DNA from 3 places in the Streptomyces sp. NPDC085931 genome. Region 3 is predicted to be linked to each of the others. Evidence: riboswitches for the same ligand, from Rfam matches in the RefSeq annotation. Region 3 holds a riboswitch; each other region holds the start of a gene.

Region 1 (4,719 bases), on a different contig from region 3:
GCTCACCGCGACCGGGCAGATCGTCGGCACCGGCCTCTACCTCGCGCCGGAGCGCGCCCTGGGCAAGCCGGCCGGCCCCGCCTCCGACATGTACTCCCTGGGCTGCGTGCTCTACCAGTTGCTCAGCGGCCGCCCGCCGTTCGAGGCCGACACCGCCGTCGCGCTCCTGCACCAGCATCTCGACGCCGCCCCCGTGCCGCCCCGCGAGCTCGGCGTCGCCGGTCTGCCGCCGGCGTTCGAGAACTACCTGCTGGGGCTGCTCGCCAAGCAGCCCGAGGACCGGCCGTCGGCCCAGCAGGCCGCCGAGTGGTTCGCCGGCGGTGCCTGGCAGGGCCGGCCCGAGCCGCTGCCGGCGGCCGCGTCCCCGGCGACCTCCCCGGCGCCGTCCCCGGTCCCGGGGGCCCACGCACCGGCCGGGACCGGCGCCCCGGTCACGTACGCGCTGCCCACGGGGTCGCGCACCGCCCCGGGCGGGCGGGCCCGCCGCGCGGCGCCGCGCGGCGGGACGGGCAGCGGTCCGCAGGGCGGGCCGGGCACCCGCGCCCTGGGCGGGACGGGCAGTCGGGCGCGGGGCGGGGCGGCCAACCGTGCGCGGGGCGGCTCGGACGGCCGGTCGCGTCTGGCGGTCACGGCCGCCGCCGCGGCCCTGTTCCTCGCGGCGATGTACCTCGGCATGGTGTGGTTCGCGCCCGAGGACACCGCGACGAAGGGCACCGAACCCGACGCCTCCCCGTCCGCGAGCAGTCCGGCGGCCCCCGCGGAGCCGAGGTCCGCGGCCTCCGCCGGACCGGTGACGTCCACCGCGGGGAGCGGCGCGACGCCGGCCGCCGGCACCGTGGGCGATGTCACCCCGTCCCCCGAGGCGCCCGCCGCCCCGGGCCCGGCCGAGCCGACGCCCGGCCCGTCGAGCCCGGCACGGGAGCCGGGCGCGGGCGGCGTGGAACAGGTGGAGCAGCCGGGGCAGCGGCCTGCGCAGGTCCCGGCGGACGGCGGGGAGGACGCGGACGACGACGGTGCCGAGGGAGACGACTGAGCGGGCCTGCGCCGGTGTGCGAGCGGGCGCCCCCTCGCGCGCCCCCTGGGGCGGCTTGTCATCGCCCTTACGGCGGCCTTATTGTCACCACGCCTTGGTGAACGGGAAATCCGGTGTGATGCCGGTGCGGCCCTCGCCACTGTGAATCGGGAAGTCCGGCTCCGGCCCTCGCGGGCAGCCACTGGGTCCTCGTGACCCGGGAAGGCGGAGTCCGGGCGGTGGTACCCGTCAGCCAGGAGACCGGCCAAGGCGCGTCAACCATCCACGAGGTGCTGGAGAGGGTCTGCTGAGCCATGCACATAGCCGAGGGTTTTCTGCCTCCGGTGCACGCGGCCGCCTGGGGCGTCGCGTCGGCGCCGTTCGTCGTCCACGGAGTCCGGTCACTCACCCGTGAAGTGCGCGAGCACCCCGAGAGCACCCTGCTCCTCGGAGCCTCCGGTGCCTTCACGTTCGTCCTGTCGGCGCTGAAACTGCCGTCCGTCACCGGCAGTTGCTCGCACCCCACGGGCACCGGTCTGGGGGCCATCCTGTTCCGGCCGCCCGTGATGGCGGTGCTGGGCACCATCACCCTGCTGTTCCAGGCGCTGCTGCTGGCGCACGGCGGGCTCACCACGCTCGGCGCCAACGTCTTCTCCATGGCGATCGTCGGGCCCTGGGCCGGCTACGCCGTCTACCGGCTGCTGCGCCGCTACGGCGTGCCGCTCATGGTGACCGTGTTCTGCGGGGCGTTCGTCGCCGACCTGTCCACCTACTGCGTCACCAGCGTGCAGCTGGCGCTCGCCTTCCCCGACCCGGGCAGCGGATTCCTGGGCGCGCTCGGCAAGTTCGGGTCCATCTTCGCCGTCACCCAGCTCCCCCTCGCGGTCAGCGAAGGGCTGCTGACGGTGCTCGTGATGCGGCTGCTGGTGCAGTCCAGCAAGGGTGAACTGTCCCGGCTGGGCGTGCTGTCCGGCGCGCGCGAGGCCCGGACGGAGGCGGTGGCGCGATGAGCCGGAACACGAGGATCAACCTGCTGCTGCTGCTCGTCGTGGCCGCCCTGGCGGTGCTGCCGCTGGCCCTCGGCCTCGGCGACCACAAGGACGAGCCGTTCGCGGGCGCCGACGGCGAGGCCGAGACCGCGATCACCGAGATCGAGCCGGACTACGAGCCGTGGTTCTCCCCGCTGTACGAACCGCCGTCCGGGGAGATCGAGTCGGCCCTGTTCTCCCTCCAGGCCGCGCTCGGCGCCGGTGTCCTCGCCTACTACTTCGGCCTGCGCCGGGGACGGCGCCAGGGCGAACAGCGCGCGCTGGAGCGGGAAGCCGGGAGCGCGCCCGCCGGCGCGGCCGGGAAGCCCGCCGACGGCCGGGACTGAGCCCGGGTGCTGCCGATCGACGCGGCGGCGCACAGCAGCCGCTGGCGCCGCCGCCACCCCGTGGACAAGGCCGTGCTCGGGCTCGGTCTCACCGTGCTCGCGATCTCGCTGCCGCCCTGGCCGGGCGCGGCGCTGGTGCTGGTGACGGCCCTGGCGCTGCTGCTGGGGCCGGCGGGCGTGCCGGGCCGGCGGCTGTGGCGGGCCTACCGGGTGCCGCTGGGCTTCTGCGTCACCGGCGCGCTCCCGCTGCTGGTCCGGATCGGCGGCCCGGACGGTTTCGTCTCCCTCGCCGGTGACGGTCCCGTGCGGGCCGGGGAGTTGCTGCTGCGCACCTCGGCGGCCTCCCTGGGCGTGCTGCTGTTCGCCTTCACCACCCCCCTGTCCGATCTGCTGCCGCGGCTGGTCCGGGCCGGGGTGCCCGCGCCGGTCGTCGACGTGGCGCTGGTGACGTACCGGATGAGCTTCCTGCTGCTGGACACCGTGCGCCGCGTCCGGGAGGCCCAGGCCGCGCGGCTCGGCCACACCAGCCGGGCCGCGGAATGGCGCTCCCTGGCCGGTCTGGGCGCCACCGCGTTCGTGCGGGCCTTCGACCGTGCCGCCCGCCTGCAGGCCGGACTCGCCGGGCGCGGCTACGACGGCACCCTGCGCGTGCTGGTGCCGCAGGCCCGGGTCTCCGCCCGCTTCACGGCCGCCGGTGGTGCCCTGCTCGTGGCGCTGACCGTCCTGACCTTCGTCCTGGAAAGGCCGCTGACATGAGCGAGCCCGCCCTCGTCGCCCTGCGCGGCGCGTCCTTCGGCTACGAGGACGGCCCGCCCGTGCTCAGCGGCCTCGACTTCGACATCCGTGAGGGGCGCGCGCTGGCGCTGCTCGGCCGCAACGGCAGCGGCAAGACGACCCTGATGCGCCTGCTGAGCGGCGGACTGAGGCCGCACGAGGGCCGGCTGACGGTCGACGGGCAGCCGGTGACGTACGACCGCAAGGGCCTGACCCGGCTGCGCACGACCGTGCAGCTGGTGGTGCAGGACCCGGACGACCAGCTGTTCGCCGCCTCGGTCGAGCAGGACGTGTCGTTCGGTCCGCTCAATCTCGGCCTGGACCACGCCCGGGTGCGGGCGCGGGTGGCGGAGGCGCTCGCCGCCCTGGACATCACCGCCCTGGCCGACCGCCCCACGCACCTGCTCTCCTACGGGCAGCGCAAGCGCACGGCCATCGCGGGCGCGGTCGCCATGCGGCCCCGGGTCCTGATCCTCGACGAGCCGACGGCCGGACTCGACCCCGACGGGCAGGAACGGCTCCTCGCCACGCTCGACGGGCTCCGCGCCACCGGCACCACGGTGGTGATGGCCACCCACGACGTGGATCTCGCGCTGGCCTGGGCCGACGACGCGGCGCTGCTCACCCCGTCCGGCGTCCGCACCGGCCCCGCGCCCACGGTGCTGGCCCGCACGGACCTGCTGCGCGCGGCGGGGCTGCGGCTGCCGTGGGGCGCCGCCGCGGCCGAACTGCTGCGCGCCCAGGGGTTGCTGGCCGGCACGGACCCGGGGCCGCGCACGCCCGCCGAACTCGCCGCCCTGGCCACCGGGCGGCCGGGGGCGGCCGGGGCCCCGGGCGTGGTGTCCCGGCGCGGTCAGTCGAAGTAGGACTGGAGCGTGCCGCGGCGCCGCACGTCCAGGGTCGCGCAGTGGAACGAGCCGCCGAAGGGTGCGTAGTGCAGCAGGTCGCAGGGGATCGGCTCGAAGCCCCACTGCTCCAGGGCGCGCAGCATGCCGGTGTGGTGCCGTTCGGCGATGACCCGCTTCTCGTCGACCATGAGCACGTTCATGCTGAGCCACTTGCCGCACATCGAGGTGACCTTGAGCAGCCGCTCGTCGATCGGGTCCGGTTCGGGCGCGACCAGCACGTCCCAGGAGTCGAGGACGTCGGGGAGGTGGTCGGGGTCGATGTACTCGGGGTTGATCAGCACCTTGCCGGGGGCGAGCAGCACGAACGTGGTGTCGATGTGCATGGGCGTACGGCAGCGGCTGGGGATCTCGTGGATGCGGTACTCGGGGCCGAGGTGGCGGCGCAGCCAGTCGATGCCCATCGCGTTGGTGACGTTGCTGCGCGTCACGAACAGATCGCGCCCGGCCCGGACGAAGTCCGCCGCGTCGAAGACGGGCTCGAACTCGGTGAGGATGTACCGCATCGGTTCGCCGTCCTGCGGGACCCGGAAGTCCGGATCGAACAGCTCGTCCGTCAGCTGCGGTTTGGGCGCCGCCGTCCAGCGCGCGCCGCGCCGGAAGTAGTCCTTGAGGATCGGCCGGTAGGAGTGCGTCTCGAAGTAGCGGCACGG
Region 2 (4,719 bases), on a different contig from region 3:
CGCAAGGAGGGCCGCCGGGTCGTCTACTCACTCCGCGACGGCCATCTGCGCCGGCTCGTGGACGAGGCGCTGAACGTGGCGGACCACCGGATCGCCGACCGTCCCCCGCACGACTGAGTCAGGACCGCGCGGCGCGTCGTAGGACTGAGTCAGGACCGCGCGGCCGTCGCACGACCGAGTCCATAGCGCGTGGCCGTCGCACGACCGAGTCAGTATCGTGCGGCCGTCGCACGACAAGTCAGTAGCGTGCGGCCGTCCCCAGGTACTGCTCGGCGAAGGCGGCCGCCGCCGCGGGCGAGGTGAACAGGCGGCGCAGCCGGGCCAGCGTGGTGCCCGCGCGGAACGGATCACCCGCCGCCGTGCCGTGGTACACCTCGGACAGCCACTGCGAGAACTCCTGGTAGTCCCACACGCGCCGCAGACAGGCCCGGGCATAGCCGGCCAGGCCGCCGCCCTCGCCCCGGGTCAGCCGGTCCACCAGCGCGTCACCCAGCAGGAAGGCGTCGTGCAGGGCGAGGTTCATGCCCTTGGCGGCGATGGGCGCGACCAGATGGGCCGCGTCACCGGCCAGGAAGAGCCGGCCGTGCACCATCGGCTCGACCACGTAGTCGTGCATGTCCAGCACACGCTTCTCGATCAGCCGCCCCTCCGTCAGCGGCGGCGCGCCGGACGCCCCGAGCCGCTCCCGGAGCTCCGCCCAGACCCGCTCGTGCGGCCAGTTCTCCGGGTCGTCGCCCGGCGGGCACTGCAGGTAGTAGCGGGTCACCTCCGGGCTGCGCGGCATCTGGCCGGCGAACCCGCGGGCGTGACAGCCGAACAGCACGCAGTCCGCGGACGGCGGGGCCTCGGCGAGCAGGGCCAGCCAGCCGATGCCGTAGTCGTGCCGGGCGATCCGGACCCGGTCCGGGGGCAGCGACGCCCGGGTCACCCCGCGCGCCCCGTCGCACCCGGCGACGAACTCCGTGCGCACGACCTGCCGTTCGCCCGTGTCCGGGCAGGCGTACGACACCGAGGGCCGGTCGGAGTCGAGGTCGTGCAACCGTACGTCCCGGACGCCGAAGACGATCCGGCCGCCGCGCACTTCGGCGTACTCGCGGACCAGGTCCGTCACCAGCAACGGCTGCGGGTAGACGAAGTGATGGCTGCCCGTCAGCTCGCCGTAGGAGAAGCGGTAGCGCTCCCCGTCGAAGCGGAACTCGCACGCGGTGTGCAGTTCCGCCCGGTCCAGCAGATTGCGGGCGAGGCCCCGCTTCTCCAGCCCCCGTACGGCCCACTCCTCGATGACCCCGGCCCGGGGCCGCTGTTCGATGAACTTGCGCGTCTCGGTCTCCAGGACCAGGCAGTCCACCCCGGCGGCCTGCAGGATGTTGCCGACGGTCAGACCGGCGGGGCCGGCGCCCACGATGACGACCGGAACGCGTTGCGGGGCGCCGGAGTCGGCAGGCGGCGGTGGCTGGGTCATGCCGCTCATTATGGAGGCCCCCGCCCGGGGACGGGCACGTTCGGGGCGCCCGTCCGGGGAGCGCCTCAGGAACCCTGCGCGCCGCCCCGGCCGAGCCGCGGGATCTCGATCGCCGGGCAGCGGTCCATCACCATCTCCAAGCCCGCGGCCCGGGTCCGCTCGAAAGCCGCCTCGTCGACGACGCCCAGCTGGAACCAGACGCCCTCGGCGCCCTTGGCGACCGCCTCGTCCGCGACGGCTCCGGCCAGCTCGCTGTTGACGAAGACGTCCACGACGTCCACGTCGAAGGGGATGTCCGCCAGGCTCGCGTACCCCTGCTCGCCGTGCACCGGCTCGGCCTTCGGATGCACCGGCACGACCCGCTTGCCGTAGCGCTGGAGCACGGCCGCGACGCCGTACGCCGCGCGCTGCCGGTTGGACGACAGGCCCACCACGGCCCAGGTGTCGCCGAGCTCGTCGAGAATCCTGCGGACCGTTGCGTCGTCGCCGTACACCGGCGGCCTCCTCGGAACGTCGTGGCTGAACTGCTGTCCGGGCAACGACGCGGGGCGCGCGCTGATTCCCCGCGAACCGCCGTGATAGCTTGCCGAGGCCAGTCGAACCCATGTACGTGGGTCAGGGAATCCGGTGGAAATCCGGAACTGACGCGCAGCGGTGAGGGGGACGGGCGGGGCCTCGGCCACTGGACTCCGGCACGGACGTCCGGGAAGGCGCTCCGCTCCGGGTGAACCCGAGTCCGAAGACCTGCTGGCGGCCCCCGCGGCCGGTGCGCGGCGGGGGAGCACCGTACGACCGGGCTCCGCGATCGGGCCCTCGACGACTGAGGACTGGTTCCCCGTGCCCCTCGCCCCACCCGCCCGTGCCGCCGTGCTGCTCGCGGCCGGCTCCCTGCTCCTGACCGGCTGCGGCGACGCCGAGCCCGCCCCAGCGAAGGCCGCCGCGGCCACCCTCGTCAACTGCGGCCACGAGGTGCGGGTCGGCGCCCCGCCCCGGCACGCCGTCTCCCTCGACCAGGGCAGCACCGAGATCCTGCTCCCCCTCGGCCTCGCCGACCGCCTCGCGGGCACGGCCACCTGGACCGACCCCGTGCTGAAGGGACTGGAGAAGGACAACGCGCGCGTGCCGCGCATCGCCGACGGCACCCCCTCCTTCGAGCGGGTCCTGGACGCGGACCCGGACTTCGTCACCGCCTCCTTCGTCTCCACCCTCGGCCAGGGCGGCGTCGCCACACGCGAGCAGTTCGAAAAGCTCGGCGTCCCGACCTACGTCTCCCCGTCCGACTGCGCCGGCAAGGACAACTCGGGCGGCGGTGACGGCGCCCGCGACAAGGCTCTCGGCATGGACGCGGTCTACGGGGAAGTGCGCGACCTCGCGGCCGTCTTCGGCGTGAAGGAGCGCGGCGACGAGCTCGTGGCCTCCCTCCGGCAGCGGATGGAGAAGGCCACCGCGGGGGTCGACGCCTCCGACGTGACCCTCCTGTACTGGTTCGCCAACTCCGAGTCGCCCTACATGGCGGGCTGTTGCGGGGCGCCCGGCATCATCACCCGCTCCCTCGGCGCGAGGAACGTCTTCGACGACACACACCAGGAGTGGCCGCAGATCAACTGGGAGACGGTCGCCGACCGCGACCCCGACGTCCTCGTCATCGGCGACCTGACCCGCACGTCGCAGACCGCCGAGTCGGCCGCGAAGAAGATCGCCTTCCTGGAGTCCAACCCGGCCACGAAGAACATGGACGCCGTCCGGCACAAGCGGTACGTGCTGCTCAGCGGCCAGGCCATGAACCCGACCATCCGCACGGTGGAGGGCGTGGAGCGCGTCGCCGCCGGGCTGCGCCGGTTCGGCCTGGTGAAGTGACCGCCCCGGGCCTTCCGGACGCCGGGGCCCGGTCCCGCCGCGGGGCCGGGCTCGCCCTGGGCGCGGCCGGGGCTGTCGCACTCGCCGCCTCCCTCGCGATCGCCATCACCATCGGCCCCGCCGACATCGGGGTCGGTGACGTGTGGTCCGTGGTGGCCGCCCATCTCGGCCTCGGCCATTCCGGCCTGACACCGATCCGGGACGGCATCGTCTGGCAGCTGCGGCTGCCGCGCACCCTGCTCGCCGCCGTCTGCGGAGCCGGACTCGCCGTGTGCGGGGCGGTGATGCAGTCGCTGCTGCGCAACCCGCTCGCCGACCCCTTCGTGCTCGGGGTCTCCTCGGGCGCCTCCACCGGCGCGGTCCTCGTCGTCGTGCTCGGCGCGGGCGGCGGTGCCGTCTCCGTCTCCGCGGGCGCCTTCATCGGGGCGCTGGTCTCCTTCGCGCTGGTCCTGCTGCTCAGCCACACCCTGGGCGGCAGCACCGACCGGGTGGTCCTCGCCGGGGTCGCCGCCATGCAGCTGTTCTCGGCGCTCACGTCCTTCGTGGTGATGACCTCCGCCGACGCCGAGACGACCCGGGGCGTGCTGTTCTGGCTCCTGGGCTCCCTCGGCGGCGTCGGCTGGACCGACGTGTGGCTGTGCCTGGCGGTGCTGGCCGTGGCCCTGGTGGTGTGCCTCGCCTACGCCCGTACCCTCGACGCCTTCGCCTTCGGCCAGGACGCGGCGGCCGCGCTCGGGGTGTCCGTGGCCCGCACCCGCCTGGTGCTGCTGTGCGTCACGGCCCTGCTCACGGCCGCGCTGGTCAGCTCGGCCGGCGCGATCGGCTTCGTCGGGCTGGTCCTGCCGCACGCCGCCCGGGCGCTGGCCGGGCCCGGGCACGCCCGGCTGCTGCCGGTCACGGCGCTGGCCGGTGCGGTGTTCCTGGTGTGGGTGGACACGCTGGCCCGGACCGTCCTGGATCCCCGGGAGGTGCCGGTGGGCGTGGTGACCTCGCTGATCGGGGTCCCGGCGTTCGTGGCCGTGCTGTACCGGACCCGGAGGACGCGGTGAGCGGGACGGGAGCGGGAGCGGGGGCCGCCGACCGCCGGGCCGGGCGCAGCGCGGGTGAGGCGCGGGGCGAAGGGCTCGAGCGGGCCGGGCTCCCTGACGGGGTGCCAGGTGAGAGGGCTGAGCGGGATGAGAGGGCTGAGCGGGCCGGCTGTCAGGGCGACGGGCTGCGGGCCGAGCGGGTCGGGCGTCGGACCGACGGACGCCTCATCCTCGACGGTGTCGTCCTCGCGCCGGAGCCCGGCTCCACCCTCGGCGTGCTCGGCCCCAACGGCTCCGGCAAGTCCACGCTCCTGCGGCTGCTGGCCGGACTGCTCGCCCCGACCGCGGGGGTCGTCACCCTCGACGGCACAC
Region 3 (4,719 bases):
GTTGGTGCCGGTGGCCAGGCCGTGCAGCAGGCCGCGGCTGCGGAACCAGTAGACGTAGGCGAAGGCGCCGTAGAAGAACAGGCCCTCGATGCAGGCCGCGAAGCAGATCAGGTTGAGCAGGAAGCGGCGGCGGTCCGCCTGTGACTCCAGCCGGTCCAGCTTCTCGACCGAGTCCATCCACCTGAAGCAGAACTCCGCCTTCTCGCGGATGGACGGGATGTTCTCCACCGCCGCGAAGGCCGCCGCCCGGTCCTCCGGGTCGGGCAGGTAGGTGTCGAGCAGCGTCAGGTAGAACTGGACGTGCACGGCCTCCTCGAAGAGCTGACGGCTCAGATAGAGCCGCGCCTCGGGGGAGTTGATGTGCTTGTACAGCGTCAGCACCAGGTTGTTCGCGACGATCGAGTCGCCCGTCGCGAAGAACGCCACCAGCCGGCCGATGAGGTGCTGCTCCTCGGGGGAGAGCCTGCCGAGGTCGGCGACGTCCGAGTGGAGGTCGACCTCCTCCACGGTCCAGGTGTTCTTGATGGCGTCCCGGTAGCGCTCGTAGAAGTCCGGGTAGCGCATCGGGCGCAGCGTCAGCTCGAAGCCGGGGTCGAGAAGGTTCTGGGTGCTCATTACTGGCAGGCCTCGCAGGACTCGGGGTTTTCCAGGGAGCAGGCGACCGCTTCGGGGTCCGGGGTGGCCTGCACGGGGACGGTGGCGCGGGCGGCGCGGGCGATCCGGGTCGCCGGGCGCGAGCGCAGGTAGTACGTGGTCTTCAGCCCGGACTTCCAGGCGTAGGCGTACATCGAGGAGAGCTTTCCGATGGTCGGCGTCTCCAGGAAGAGGTTCAGGGACTGGGACTGGTCCAGGAAGGGGGTCCTGGCCGCCGCCATGTCGATCAGGCCGCGCTGCGGGATCTCCCAGGCCGTGCGGTAGAGCGCGCGGACGTCCTCGGGGATCCAGGCGAAGTCCTGCACCGAGCCGTTGGCCTCGCGCAGGGCCTCGCGGGTGCGGGCGTCCCACACGCCGAGCCGCTTCAGCTCCTCCACCAGGTAGGAGTTGACCTGGAGGAACTCGCCCGAGAGCGTCTCGCGCTTGAACAGGTTGGACACCTGCGGCTCGATGCACTCGTAGACGCCCGCGATGGAGGCGATGGTGGCCGTGGGCGCGATGGCCAGGAGCAGCGCGTTGCGCAGGCCGGTCGTGGCGATCCGCTCGCGCAGGGCCGCCCAGCGCTCCGGCCAGGTCAGCTCCACGTCGTAGTGGTCGGGGTGCAGCACGCCCCGGGCCGTGCGGGTCTTCTCCCACGCGGGCAGCGGGCCGCTGCGCTCGGCCAGGTCGGCGGAGGCCTCGTAGGCGGCGAGCATGATCCGCTCGGCGATCCGGGTGGACAGGGCCTTCGCCTCGGGCGAGTCGAAGGGCAGGCGCAGCTGGAAGAAGACGTCCTGCAGGCCCATCGCGCCGAGGCCGACCGGGCGCCAGCGGGCGTTGGAGCGGCCCGCCTGCTCGGTCGGGTAGAAGTTGATGTCGACGACCCGGTCGAGGAACGTCACGGCCGTGCGGACGGTCGCGTCCAGCCGCTCCCAGTCGATGTCCCCGTCGGCCACGAACGCGCCGAGGTTGACCGAGCCCAGGTTGCAGACTGCCGTCTCCCCGTCGCTGGTGACCTCCAGGATCTCCGTGCAGAGGTTGGAGGAGTGCACCACGTGGCCCGGCTCGGCGGTCTGGTTGGCGGTGCGGTTGGCGGCGTCCTTGAAGGTCATCCAGCCGTTGCCGGTCTGCGCCAGGGTGCGCATCATCCGGCCGTACAGCTCGCGCGCGGGCAGCGTCTTGCGCGCCAGGCCCTTCGCCTCGGCGGCCCGGTAGGCGGCGTCGAACTCCTCGCCCCACAGGTCCACCAGCTCGGGCACGTCCGCGGGGGAGAACAGCGACCACTGCGCGTCGGCGTTCACCCGCCGCATGAACTCGTCCGGCACCCAGTGCGCCAGGTTCAGGTTGTGCGTACGGCGGGCGTCCTCGCCGGTGTTGTCGCGCAGCTCCAGGAACTCCTCGATGTCGGAGTGCCACGTCTCCAGGTAGACCGCGGCGGCGCCCTTGCGGCGGCCGCCCTGGTTCACCGCGGCGACCGAGGCGTCGAGGGTCTTCAGGAACGGCACGATCCCGTTGGAGTGGCCGTTGGTGCCGCGGATCAGCGAACCCCGGGCCCGGACGCGGGAGTAGGCGATGCCGATGCCGCCGGCGTGCTTCGACAGGCGGGCGACCTGGTGGTAGCGGTCGTAGATGGAGTCCAGCTCGTCCTTGGGGGAGTCGAGGAGGTAGCAGGACGACATCTGGGGGTGCCGGGTGCCGGAGTTGAAGAGCGTGGGGGAGGAGGGGAGGTAGTCGAGGCGGCTCATCAGCCGGTAGAGCGCCGCGACCTCGTCCACCGCCCGTGCGGTGTCGTCCTCGGCGAGGCCGCTCGCCACGCGCAGCATGAAGTGCTGGGGCGTCTCGATCACCTTGCGGGTGATGGGGTGGCGCAGCAGGTAGCGGCTGTGCAGCGTGCGCAGGCCGAAGTAGCCGAAGCGGTCGTCGGCGGCGGTGTCGATCAGGGCGTCCAGCCGGGCCGCGTGGAGCCGGACGAAGTCGGCGGTGCGGTCGGCGATGAGCCCCTCGCGGTGGCCGACGGCGACCGACTCCGTGAAGGACGTGACGCCCTGGGAGGCGGCCTCGGCGCGGATGGAGACGGTCAGCAGCCGGGCGGCCAGCCGGGAGTAGGCGGGGTCCTCGGAGATGAGACCGGCGGCCGCCTCGGTCGCCAGCTCGCGCAACTCCGTCTCGTCCGCCCGCGCGGACCGGCCGCGCAGGGCGGCGGCGGCGACCCGGCCCGGGTCGGCGTCGGGGAGGTCGGCGGTCAGCTCGGTGAGGGTCCGCAACAGGGCGGCACCGGAGGCGTCGTGCGCTTCTTCCGCGGTTTCGTCGGCGGCTGAGACCGGATCGGCTGGCGCGATGGTCACGTGGGGCTCTCCCTCGCTCGGCACGGGGCCTCGTCGAGGGCAGGGGGCAGCACACGAGCGCACGCGGCGTCGCGTCCACCGGCCCATTCCACGAGGCCCGGACGTCAGGCACACCGGCCGGGTGGCCGGGTGCGCCGTCGGCAGGTCCTCGGACTGACGCCCATGCGCCTATAAGGGCATGGGTACACCGTTGCGGGACAGTTCCGGATTCGCACCGGATTCCCCTGCGGCGACAGCGAGCATGAGCATACATCTTGTGCCGGGTTCGGAGACCACCCCCAGATGTTGTGTCGCACTGGTTTCAGAGGGTCAGCCGGCGGGTGTGCAGAGTGATCTTCACCGCGATCTTCACCGGGCGTGGCACCGGCGCCGGGCGAGGGACCGCGGGCGAACGACGGCGGGCCGCCGCGAGGTGTCTCACGGCGGCCCGCTGCGGGTCGTTCGTCGTGCGGGGCGCGGTGCCGGGCGCCCCGGAGGTCAGTGCGAGGAACCGGCCGTGGCCGGCGGCAGCTCCACCTGCACCCCCGGGTCGCCCGCGTCCGCCGTGTAGTCCTCCGGCTTGGTCTCGTCGATGCCGTCGGGGGCCTTCAGGGCCTTGAGGACGAACGTCAGGACCACCGTCACCACCACGTTCAGCACGAACGCCGTGAGGCCGATGTAGCCGATCTCGCCGATGCCGGGGATCTCCTTGGAGGACCCGCCGAAGTGCTTCTGCGTGGGCGAGGCGACGCCGTACGCGGCGACCGTGCCGTAGACCATGCCGACCGCCCAGCCCGCGAGCAGCGCCCAGCGGTGGAACCAGCGGGTGAACAGGCCGCCGACCAGGGCCGGGAAGGTCTGCAGGATCCAGATGCCGCCCAGCAGCTGGAAGTTGATGGCGACCGTCTTGTCCATGGTGAGGACGAAGGCCAGCGCGCCCACCTTCACCAGCAGGGACACCAGCTTGGAGACCTTGGTCTCCTGCTCGGGCGTCGCGTCCGGCTTGATGAAGTCCTTGTAGATGTTGCGCGTGAAGAGGTTCGCGGCCGCGATGGACATGATGGCCGCCGGCACCAGCGCGCCGATGCCGATCGCCGCGAACGCCACGCCCGCGAACCAGTCCGGGAACATCGTCTCGAACAGCTGCGGAATCGCCAGCTGCCCGTTCTGCACCTTGATGCCGGCCGCGATCGCCATGAACCCGAGCAGCGCCAGCAGACCCAGCATCAGCGAGTACAGCGGCAGGATCGTGGTGTTGCGGCGGATCACCTCACGGCTCTTGGAGGACAGCGTCGCCGTGATGGAGTGCGGGTACATGAACAGCGCCAGGGCGGAGCCCAGCGCCAGCGTGGCGTACGTCCACTGGCCCGTCTCCGGCGGCGTCAGCGCACCGCGCGGCGCACCCGTCGCCGGGTTGGTCTGGCTGAACGCGTCGCCCGCCTTGGCGAAGATGTCGTCGAAACCGCCCAGCTTGATCGGGATGTAGATGATCGCCACCGCGATGACGATGTAGATCAGCGTGTCCTTCACGAACGCGATCAGCGCGGGCGCCCGCAGACCCGACGAGTACGTGTAGGCCGCCAGCACGCCGAAGGCGATCAGCAGCGGCAGGTCCTTGATGAACCAGTTGGTGTCCTCGCCGCCGCCGACGCCCATCACGTCCAGCACGGCCTGGATGCCGACCAGCTGGAGCGCGATGTACGGCATCGTCGCCAGGATGCCGGTCAGCGCCACGGCCAGGGACAGCCCCTTGGAGCCGAAG

Evidence for each region. Region 3 has a riboswitch for cobalamin ahead of ACIGAN_RS11675 (ribonucleoside-diphosphate reductase subunit alpha). Riboswitches for the same ligand answer to the same signal wherever they lie in the genome.
Region 1: it holds a riboswitch for cobalamin, as region 3 does, so the genes downstream of both, ACIGAN_RS15150 (energy-coupling factor ABC transporter permease) here and ACIGAN_RS11675 (ribonucleoside-diphosphate reductase subunit alpha) in region 3, are expected to answer to the same signal.
Region 2: it holds a riboswitch for cobalamin, as region 3 does, so the genes downstream of both, ACIGAN_RS24365 (ABC transporter substrate-binding protein) here and ACIGAN_RS11675 (ribonucleoside-diphosphate reductase subunit alpha) in region 3, are expected to answer to the same signal.

What each region holds. Positions count from the first base shown of each region.
Region 1 covers NZ_JBITSK010000006.1:390,819-395,537, reverse strand. The annotation lists gene ACIGAN_RS15155 (serine/threonine-protein kinase) at 1-1,033, shown strand, start outside; cobalamin riboswitch at 1,112-1,297, shown strand; gene ACIGAN_RS15150 (energy-coupling factor ABC transporter permease) at 1,327-2,022, shown strand; gene ACIGAN_RS15145 (energy-coupling factor ABC transporter substrate-binding protein) at 2,019-2,387, shown strand; gene cbiQ (cobalt ECF transporter T component CbiQ) at 2,394-3,143, shown strand; gene ACIGAN_RS15135 (ATP-binding cassette domain-containing protein) at 3,140-4,027, shown strand; gene ACIGAN_RS15130 (amidinotransferase) at 4,015-4,719, opposite strand, start outside.
Region 2 covers NZ_JBITSK010000012.1:5,324-10,042, forward strand. The annotation lists gene ACIGAN_RS24350 (ArsR/SmtB family transcription factor) at 1-117, shown strand, start outside; gene ACIGAN_RS24355 (4-hydroxybenzoate 3-monooxygenase) at 239-1,462, opposite strand; gene ACIGAN_RS24360 (CoA-binding protein) at 1,528-1,956, opposite strand; cobalamin riboswitch at 2,039-2,229, shown strand; gene ACIGAN_RS24365 (ABC transporter substrate-binding protein) at 2,300-3,319, shown strand; gene ACIGAN_RS24370 (FecCD family ABC transporter permease) at 3,316-4,368, shown strand; gene ACIGAN_RS24375 (ABC transporter ATP-binding protein) at 4,470-4,719, shown strand, end outside.
Region 3 covers NZ_JBITSK010000005.1:105,769-110,487, forward strand. The annotation lists gene ACIGAN_RS11670 (ribonucleotide-diphosphate reductase subunit beta) at 1-615, opposite strand, end outside; gene ACIGAN_RS11675 (ribonucleoside-diphosphate reductase subunit alpha) at 615-2,978, opposite strand; cobalamin riboswitch at 3,100-3,270, opposite strand; gene mctP (monocarboxylate uptake permease MctP) at 3,456-4,719, opposite strand, start outside.